DNA from 2 places in the Bradyrhizobium amphicarpaeae genome. Region 2 is predicted to be linked to the other one. Evidence: riboswitches for the same ligand, from Rfam matches in the RefSeq annotation. Region 2 holds a riboswitch; the other holds the start of a gene.
The links. A riboswitch is a leader RNA that binds a small molecule or an ion and turns the genes downstream of it on or off. The one in region 2 is predicted to bind cobalamin.

Region 1: linked by a shared signal. The riboswitch ahead of CIT40_RS18065 (TonB-dependent receptor) and the one ahead of CIT40_RS12525 (DUF1636 family protein) in region 2 are both predicted to bind cobalamin.

Annotation. Positions count from the first base shown of each region.
Region 1 covers NZ_CP029426.2:3,884,171-3,888,772, forward strand. Annotated here, with positions in the region: gene CIT40_RS18060 (hypothetical protein) at 1-47, opposite strand, end outside; gene CIT40_RS18065 (TonB-dependent receptor) at 180-2,417, opposite strand; cobalamin riboswitch at 2,532-2,745, opposite strand; gene CIT40_RS18070 (response regulator) at 2,774-3,211, opposite strand; gene CIT40_RS18075 (ATP-binding protein) at 3,208-4,602, opposite strand, start outside.
Region 2 covers NZ_CP029426.2:2,744,709-2,749,310, reverse strand. Annotated here, with positions in the region: gene cobW (cobalamin biosynthesis protein CobW) at 1-940, opposite strand, end outside; gene CIT40_RS12525 (DUF1636 family protein) at 937-1,311, opposite strand; cobalamin riboswitch at 1,405-1,621, opposite strand; gene cobO (cob(I)yrinic acid a,c-diamide adenosyltransferase) at 1,662-2,297, shown strand; gene CIT40_RS12515 (cobyric acid synthase) at 2,519-3,967, shown strand; gene cobD (threonine-phosphate decarboxylase CobD) at 3,956-4,602, opposite strand, start outside.

The DNA of each region.
Region 1 (4,602 bases), 1.1 Mb from region 2:
TGAAGCCGGAAGCGATCGCCGCGTGACGGAAGGATGCCGAGAGCCATGGTTGAATCTCCTTCTTTCTCTCTTGGATGCTGGTCCATTTGGGAGCGCGTAACAGCCTTGGTGAAAAACAGACTTGCTGAAAAACAGACTTGGTGAAAAACAGACTTGGCGAAAATCAGCCTTGGCGAAAATCAGAACGTTGCGCCGGCCTTGAGCAGATAGGTGCGGCCCGGCAGCGGATAGGCGCTGAAGCGGCCGTCGGTGAAGGTGCTCGCGATGGCGTAGTCGTAGTAAAGCGCGTTCAGCACATTGTTGACGCTGAGGGACCAGAAGTAGCGTTCATATCGGCCGCCGAGCTTGAGATCGATGGTGCCGTTGGCGGGGATCGGCTTCTGGGTGCCCGCCTGGTCGTTGTCCATCCGCCGTTCGCTCCAGAACCGCGCGGTCGCGTCGAGCACCACATAGTCCTGCCAGACGTTCCAGGTCACGCCCGCACTCGCCGTGTAGCGCGACACCAGCGGCACGTCGTTGCCGGCCCAGATGCCTTCGCGGAAGACGGCACGGGTATAGGCCACGCCGGAGCGCAGCAGCAGGGCATCGTTGACGCGATAGGACAGGCTGGTCTCCGAGCCGTAGCGCCGGGTCGGATCGAGATTGGTGTTGTAGAACAGGACCGGACTGAAATGGACCTCGTTGGTGAGATCCATCAGGTAGAGACTGCTCTGCAGCTGCAACCCGCCGCCCTTGATGCGCAGCCCGCCCTCGATGTCCTGAGAGGTCTGGGTCTTGAGCTGGAAGGTTTGCGGAATTGAAGCGAAGGTCAAGGGATCGAACGAAGGCCCCGACGACAGCCGCTCGTCGACGTCCGGCGTGCGGAAGGCGCGCGCGGCGCGGCCGAACAGCGAGACCATGTCATTGAGGCGATGCTCGGCCCCGAGATGCAGCGCATATTGGGTCTCGCTGCTCGTCAGCGGCAGCGCGCCGATGTCGGCGTTGAACGGCGCGGCGGGGTCGAAATTGTCGCGTGCCGCAAGGCTGATGGTCTGCACCCGCGCGCCGTAGGAGACGTCGGTGGTGGGCGCTACACCCAAGGTGTGCTGGAAATAACCCGCGACCGTCTGCTGCCTGAGGTCGTAATTGTGCCAGGCGGCGAGCCCCTGCCCGGCGCCGCGGTTCTGCTCAAAGCTCGCATCGTAATAGTCGATGCCGGTCAGAAGCTGCGACGGCATGCCGAGCAGCAGGCTCTTCACGCTGAGCCGCGGCGTGATCGACCAATTCGTCAGATGGGAGCCGACATAGGTCGACGTGAAGAAGGCCGGAACCGGCGCCGGGCTGGAGAAGAACGCGCTCTGCTGCTTCTTGTCACGCACGCCGCCATCGACGATGAGATCGACGCCGTTGACCAGGGTCCTGGTGAAGCCGGCCGTTGCGCTGAAGCCTTGCTGGTTGGCGTAGTTGAATGGCGTGCTGGTCCCGCGCCTGTTGGTCGCGAGCTCGTCGAGACCGATCGAGGGATCGACGGTGCGGCCACCCGGCAGCCGCAGCTCCTGATTGTCGCCGGTGACGGTGAGAAACGCGGTCAGTCCGGGCGTGGTGTAGTTGAGATTACCGACGCCGTTCTGCTGTGAATAGCGGTTGTTGTCGCGGTAGCCGTCGGTCCTGACCGTATTGCCGTAAACCGAGGTCGACCACGGGCCGGAATTGAGCGAGGTCGAGACATTGCCGAGCCGGGTGTTGAACGAGCCGAAGCCGGCCTCGATGCGCGCGCTCACGGGCGGTCCGCCGACGCCATTTTTGGTGACGATGTTGATCACGCCGCCGACCGCATTGTCGCCGTAGAGCACCGCGCCGGAATTGCCGCGCGTGACCTCGATGCGCTCGATGGAATTGAGCGGGATGGTGGAGAGGTCCACCTGTGCCATGTCGACGTCGTTCAGCCGCCGGCCGTTGACCAGCACCAGTGTATTGGCGGTGGCGAAGGCGCCGAAGCCGCGCAGGTCCACGCCGGTCTTGGCAGCGATCGGGCCGCCATAGAACGTCGTGATCTGGGCGCCCGGCGTCTGCGTCGCAATGATCTCGGCAAGCGTCTGCGACGGCGAATGCGCGATATCCGCGGCCGTGATGACGGTCGTGGCGGCCCCGACGATGCCGCCGTTACCGGCGGCAGCCTCACCGCCGGTGCCGGATGAGCCGGCGCCATGTCGCGTCGGCGCGACATCCGCCGTCGCCCGGCGCCTGGTCGCCTCGCCGTCACCGGTTGCCCTTGCGCGCGTGCGGTTCTGATCGGAGGGCTGGGTCACTTCGATTGGTGGCAGCTGCTCGGCCAAGACCCGCTCGGCGAAGGCGGGAGACAGATCGAGCGAAGGCAAGGAAACCGATGCGAGCAGGCCGGCGGCAAGGCGCCTGGCGGCAGGAACGACACGGGACACGATGGCAACCTCGGTATGACGTCAGTGGCACGTCACAGCGAACGAGGTTTCACGGCAGAGCCATGGATTGCTCCGGTGAAGCCGATGTCTGTACTCCCCGACCGACATCTTCGCGTGTGACCACGGCTGACGGCAGGTCTCCTGGCTCGCGGGTCGTTACCTTGCGTCGCCTTCCCAGGACCGAGTTTCCCAGTGGCATGAGACGAAAGATTCACCGCTTACAGTTGCGGGGGCAGCCGCGGCGTTGAGACAAGTCCCGGCGATGGGACGTCCCGCACCACATTCCCTTTTGATCTCCGTGAGGAGAACCGTCGCCGGTCATTTAGGGGCCAACGCCTCGGCGAGTCAATCGACGGCTACGCCAAGGGACAGGTCTGCGTGGCCGGAAGCTCGCCGGGGGGAGCGGTTTCGTTCCGCTCGCTCTGCGCCGCTAGAGCCTGGCGGAGCGCGGTCTCCAGGTCCTGTTGCTGAAACGGCTTCTGCAGGATCGGAACGTGGCGGAAGTCCGCAAGCAAGCTCGCCGGACCGTAACCGGTGGCGAACACGTAAGGTATGCCGCGTTCGGCGATACAGCGCGCGACCTCGAAAGTCTGCCGCCCGTTGAGGTTGACGTCGAGGACCGCAACATCATACGAGAGCGCAGCCGCCTTCGCGAGCGCGTCATCGACGCGCGAGGCCATGCCCGCGATCTCGCAGCCGGCATCGACAAGGGAATCCTCGAGCAGCATCATCACAAGCGACTCGTCTTCCACGACGAAGACCCGCTGGCCAGCGAGATCGGTTTCAGGTTTCATGAGGGCCTCCCGGCAGCCATTGTTGCGATATCTAATCCGCCCAGGGTGGCGCGGATTTCATGCAGCTGCGCGCGAATGACGCAAACGACGCCTTCGGGCGCGAAGCGCAGATCGACGTCGGCGCCGCCGAATTCGTGCGACAGCCCTTGCTGAATCAGGCGGGTGCCGAACCCGCGCCGCGACGGCGGGACCACGGCGGGACCGCCCAGCTCGGTCCAGCACAACTCGAAACGATCATCGACCTTCCAGGCGAGGTCGACGGTTCCCGAGCCGTTCGACAGGGCGCCATGCTTGACGGCGTTGGTCGCAAGCTCGTGCAGCGCCATCGAGATGGCCAGTGCAGCCGAAGGCCGCATGCGCAGATCCGGCCCGCCGAAATTGAGCCTCGCACTCTCCGGCTCGGCATGCGCGGCGAGAGCCTCGGTCACGACCTCTCTCAGCTCCGCCGCCTCCCAATTTTCCCTGACCAGCACATCGTGTGCCTTCGACAAGGCGATCAATCGCGCATCGAACGCCCTGCGCCCCTCCGTCAGGCTCGATGCGTTGCGCAGGGTCTGGAGCGCGAACGACTGCACTGTCGTCAGCGTGTTCTTGACGCGGTGATTGAGCTCATTGACCAGCAGTTCGCGATGGCGCTCCTGGCGCTTGCGCTCGGTGATGTCGATGGCCGCACAAACCGCGCCCTGGAATACACCGGCGGCGTCGACGATCGGAGACGCCTGGAAGATCGCGGTGACCGAGGAGCCGTCATCGAAGCGGAGCTCGAGCTCCTCGCCGGCGACTTCCTCGCCGCGGGCCGCGCGGTGGAGCGGCAGTTCGGACGTTTCGACCGGGACGCGATCGCGAAGGACGCGGCAGGCCGGACGGTCGCCCTCGCGCGCCGACAGCGACATGTTGGCATCAGGCCGTACCCGCAATAGCCGCGCTCCATAGGCATTGCCGAACACGCGCTTCGCTTCGCGGTCGTAGGTGAACCAGACCGCGGTCGGCACGGTGCTGACGACAGCCTCCAGCCGCGCGGCCTGGCGGCGCTGGATCTCCTCGGCATCCCTGCGAATGCGCGCCAGCTGCAAATTGGCGCGCACCCGCGCCAACAATTCGCGCGCCGAGAACGGCTTGTTGACGTAGTCGTCGGCGCCGGCCTCCAGCCCCTCGACGCGGGCCTCTTCGCCGGCGCGCGCCGACAACAGGATGACGGGCGACCCGCGCAGATTCTCGTCGCTGCGGAGCGCCTCCAGCAGCCCGATGCCGTCGAGGCGAGGCATCATGACGTCGGACAGGATGAGGTCGGGCCGATGGTGCCTCGCGGCCTCCAGCGCGCCCTGCCCGTCGGCGAAGGCCTCCACCCGGTAGCCCCGGGCTTCGAGCAGACGCTTGACGTAGTTGCGCAG
Region 2 (4,602 bases):
GCTTGTCGAACTGGTGGCGCACGCGCTCGCCGACCGCCTGAAGCAGCAGCCTCATAGGCTTGCCCGCGACCGCGATATAACCCTTGGCGCGCAGCACGTTCTGCTCGCGCGCCAGCCGCTGAACGGATGCGACCAGCGCATCGACGTCGGTCACCTCGGGAAGATCGATCACCACCGAATTGAAATCATCATGCTCGTGTTCGTCTTCGCCATCATGATGCGAGGGACGCGCCGCGAGATCGTTCTCCGCGGCAGCGCCGAGGCCGAGGATGAGGCGCGCATCGATGGCGCCGTCGGTGACGGCCAGCATCGGCACGCGGCGCGGCATCTCGGCGGTGATCGCGGCCTTGGCGGCTTCGATGCCGGCGGCGCCCGCGAGATCGGCCTTGGTCAGCAGCACGATATCGGCGCAGGCGATCTGGTCCTCGAACACTTCCGACAGCGGCGTCTCGTGATCGAGACTTTCATCCGCCGCGCGTTGTGCTTCCACCGCAGCCGGATCGGGCGCGAAGCGGCCCGCCGCAACGGCTTCGGCATCGGCGAGCGCGATGACGCCGTCGACCGTGATGCGCGAGCGGATCTCCGGCCAGTCGAACGCCTTCAGCAGCGGCTTGGGCAGCGCCAGACCCGAGGTCTCGATCAGGATATGATCGGGCCGCACCGGCCGCGCCAGCAGTTTCTCCATGGTCGGAATGAAATCGTCGGCAACGGTGCAGCAGATGCAGCCATTGGCGAGCTCGATGATGTTCTCCTCCGGGCAGTTCGCGTCGGCGCAGGACTTCAGGATCTCGCCATCCACGCCCTCGCTGCCGAACTCGTTGACGAGCACCGCGAGCTTCTTGCCGTTGGCATTGCTGAGCAGATGCTGGATCAGCGTCGTCTTGCCGGAGCCGAGGAAACCGGTGACCACAGTCACCGGGACTTTTGCGAGCGAACTCATTCGGCGGCCTCCGGCACGACGGCAACAGGGGGAATGCGCGCAAGCGACTGCTTGCGGAAGATTTCGGGACGGCTGCGCCACGGCACGAGCCCGTCCGGTGCGGCGGCATAGGCGGCTGCGCCCGTGACCACGTCCTGCGCGTTCGTCTCGGACAGGCGGCCGTAGACATAGGACCAGCGGCCGGGCGCGCTGAGTGCGACCGAGCAGCCCTGGCTGCAGGCCGACAGGCATTCGACCGGAACCACATCGACGCCCTCGGGCACGCCGGCCTCGAGGATCGCGCCAAGCAGGCGCTTGCCGGGCGTGGTCTCGCCTTCGCCCGGCGTCTCGCCGGCGCGGCAGGTGATGCAAACGTGAAGTGTGACGGTCATCGCTCTTCCAGATTAAACGGCGGAGGCGATGAGGCGCACGGACCATTCTTCCGAAGGCCTGCTTCCCCGTCGCGGAACACCCCGTCCGCCGGTCCAAAACTCGTTGCGCTGGCAGGTCTCCCGGCTTGCGGAGCAGGGTTTCCCCTTCGATCCCCGCCTTCCCGATCCCAGGGGATCAGTGGCTTCGGGCATCTCTCCGGTCACGGTCGCGGGGGCGGCTGCATTTTGGACCAAAATCTTGCCGATTCGGACCCTATCGCATTCCCTCTTCGCCTGTCATAGGACAGGAACCAACGCCCGGCCACCATTTGCCGGTGGCCGCCACTTGTCAAGCCGAAGGACCGGGACCGATGACGCCTGAACCGGATACGAAAACGGTCGATGATAGCGACGTCAGGCACGCCACGAAAATGGCGAAGAAGAAGGCCGCCCGCGACAAGATCATGGCGACCAAGAGCGGCGAAAAGGGCCTGATCATCGTCCACACCGGCGCCGGCAAGGGCAAGTCCTCCTCGGCCTTCGGCATGATCGTTCGCTGCGTCGCCCATGGCTTCCCCTGCGCGGTCGTGCAGTTCATCAAGGGCGCCTGGGATACCGGCGAGCGGCGCCTGCTCACCGGCCATTTCGGCGATCTCTGCCAGTTCCACGCCATGGGCGAGGGATTCACCTGGGAGACGCAAGACCGCGCCCGCGACATCGCAGCCGCCCGCGCCGGCTGGGAGAAAGCCAAGGAGCTGATCCTCGACGAGAGCTTGCGCATGGTCGTGCTCGACGAGATCAACATCGCGCTGCGCTACGACTATCTCGACATCGCGGAAGTCGTCGAGTTCCTGACCACCTCGAAGCCCGAGATGACGCATGTCGTGCTCACCGGCCGCAACGCCAAGGACGAGTTGATCGAGATCGCCGATCTCGTCACCGAAATGACGCTGGTCAAGCACCCCTTCCGCTCCGGCATCAAGGCGCAGGCCGGCGTCGAGTTCTGAAGCCGATGAGATTGAATTCAAATGCTGCGCCGAGGGAAGTGTGCTCCCTCCCCCGCTTGCGGGGGAGGGCTGGGGAGAGGGTGTCTCCGCAATCGAGAACCCCCAAGAGGAGAAAGCCCTCACCCGCGCCTTCGGCGCGACCTCTCCCGCGAGCGGGAGAGGTGCACCAAGCGCGCAGCCGCTTGATTCAACCCAATCCCGTTCCGCATTAGAAGACGCCGATGGCACGCGCATTGATGATCCAGGGGGCCGGCTCGGACGTGGGCAAATCGCTCATTGTCGCCGGCCTCGCGAGGGCCTTCACGCGGCGCGGCCTGCGCGTGCTGCCTTTCAAGCCGCAGAACATGTCGAACAATGCAGCCGTCACCATCGATGGCGGTGAGATCGGCCGCGCCCAGGCGCTGCAGGCGCTGGCCGCCGGCGTCGAGCCGCACACCGACATGAACCCGGTGCTGCTCAAGCCCGAGACCGATGTCGGCGCGCAGGTGATCGTCCACGGAAAGCGCATCGCAACCGCGCGGGCGCGCGACTACGCGGCGATGAAGCCCTCGCTGATGGGCGCGGTGCTGGAAAGTTTCGAGCGGCTGAAGGCGCGATCTGATCTGGTGCTGGTCGAAGGCGCCGGCAGTCCGGCCGAGGTGAATCTACGCAAGTCCGACATCGCCAATATGGGCTTTGCGCGCAAGGCGGATGTTCCGGTCGTGCTGGTCGGCGACATCGACCGCGGCGGCGTCATCGCCCAACTGGTCGGCATCAAGACGGTGATCGACCCCGACGATGCCGCGATGATCCAGGGTTTTGTCATCAACAAGTTCCGCGGCGATCCCACGCTGTTCGACGACGGCTACAGGCTGATCGAAGAAAAGACGGCATGGCGCGGCCTCGGCGTGCTGCCCTGGTTTCCGCGCGCCGGCGAGTTGCCGGCCGAGGACGCGCTGGGGCTGAGCGATGCACGCAAGCCGGGCCAATGCAAGATCGCCTGCCTGGCGCTGTCACGGATCGCCAATTTCGACGACCTCGATCCGCTCAAGCTGGAGCCAGGCGTCGATCTCGTCATGGTGCGCCCGGGCCAAGCGATCCCGGGCGATGTACGCCTGGTGATCATCCCCGGCTCCAAATCTACCCGCGGCGATCTTGACTTCCTGCGCGCGCAAGGCTGGGACATCGATCTGCTCGCGCATCACCGCAGGGGTGGCCATGTGCTCGGCCTCTGCGGCGGCTATCAGATGCTGGGCCGCAGCGTCGCCGATCCCGACGGCATCGAAGGGCCCGCCGGCGACACGGCGGGGCTCGGATTGCTTGATGTCGAGACGGTCATGAACCCGCAGAAGACTCTGACGCGGGTCGCGGCCGTGCATGCCGCCACAAACCAGCCGATCCAGGCCTACGAAATCCACATCGGCCGTACCGATGGGCCCGATCGCGCGCGCCCGTTCGCGGCATTGAACGGCGAGCCGGAAGGCGCGATCTCGCGCGATGGCCGCGTGCAGGGCAGCTATCTGCACGGCCTGTTCACATCGGATGATTTCCGCAAGGCGTATCTGGGCGGCCTCGACATTCCCGCGGGCGATGAGCCCTATCACGCCCGCGTCGAGAGCACGCTCGACGCGCTGGCCGATCACATCGAACAGCATCTCGACGTCGAAGGACTGCTCGCGCTAGCGCGCTAGGACCTCGGCAACGCGTGTCCACTCGGCTTCGCTGCCCGGAAGCCCGAGGCGCAGCCATGTCGGCCTTTGCGCGAACACGCGCGACCAGATCTGGCCGCGCGCGAGCTTCTCCTGCGCGGCGCGTGCGTCGGGCGTCTCGTACAGACGAAACAGTGACACACCGCCGACGAGCCGCCAGCCTTGCGCTTGCGTCAGCTCGTCCAGCCGGACACAATCGCGCACGAGACGCGCCGAGGTCGCTTCGGCCCAGGCATCGTCACGCAATGCCCGGCTGCCGATCGCGATCGCAGCTCCAGAGACCGGCCATGGGCCCGCCATCGCGGCGAGCCTGGTGACGTCCGCGGCATTGCCGATGGCGAACCCGAGACGCAAGCCGGCGAGCCCATAGAACTTTCCGAACGAGCGCAAGACCAGCAACCCGTACCGATCCGCTTCCGAAGCGAGCGACAGCTGCGGAACCGTGTCCGCAAAGCTTTCGTCAATCACGAGACGGCCGACGCGTGGCAGCAGCGTCAGCAAATCCTTCGGCGCATGACACCGGCCATCGGGATTGTTGGGATTGACGACGACGGCGAGATCCGCCCCCGCCAGCGCGTCGAGCTCCGCGACTTCCTGCACATCCCAGCCCGCAGCGG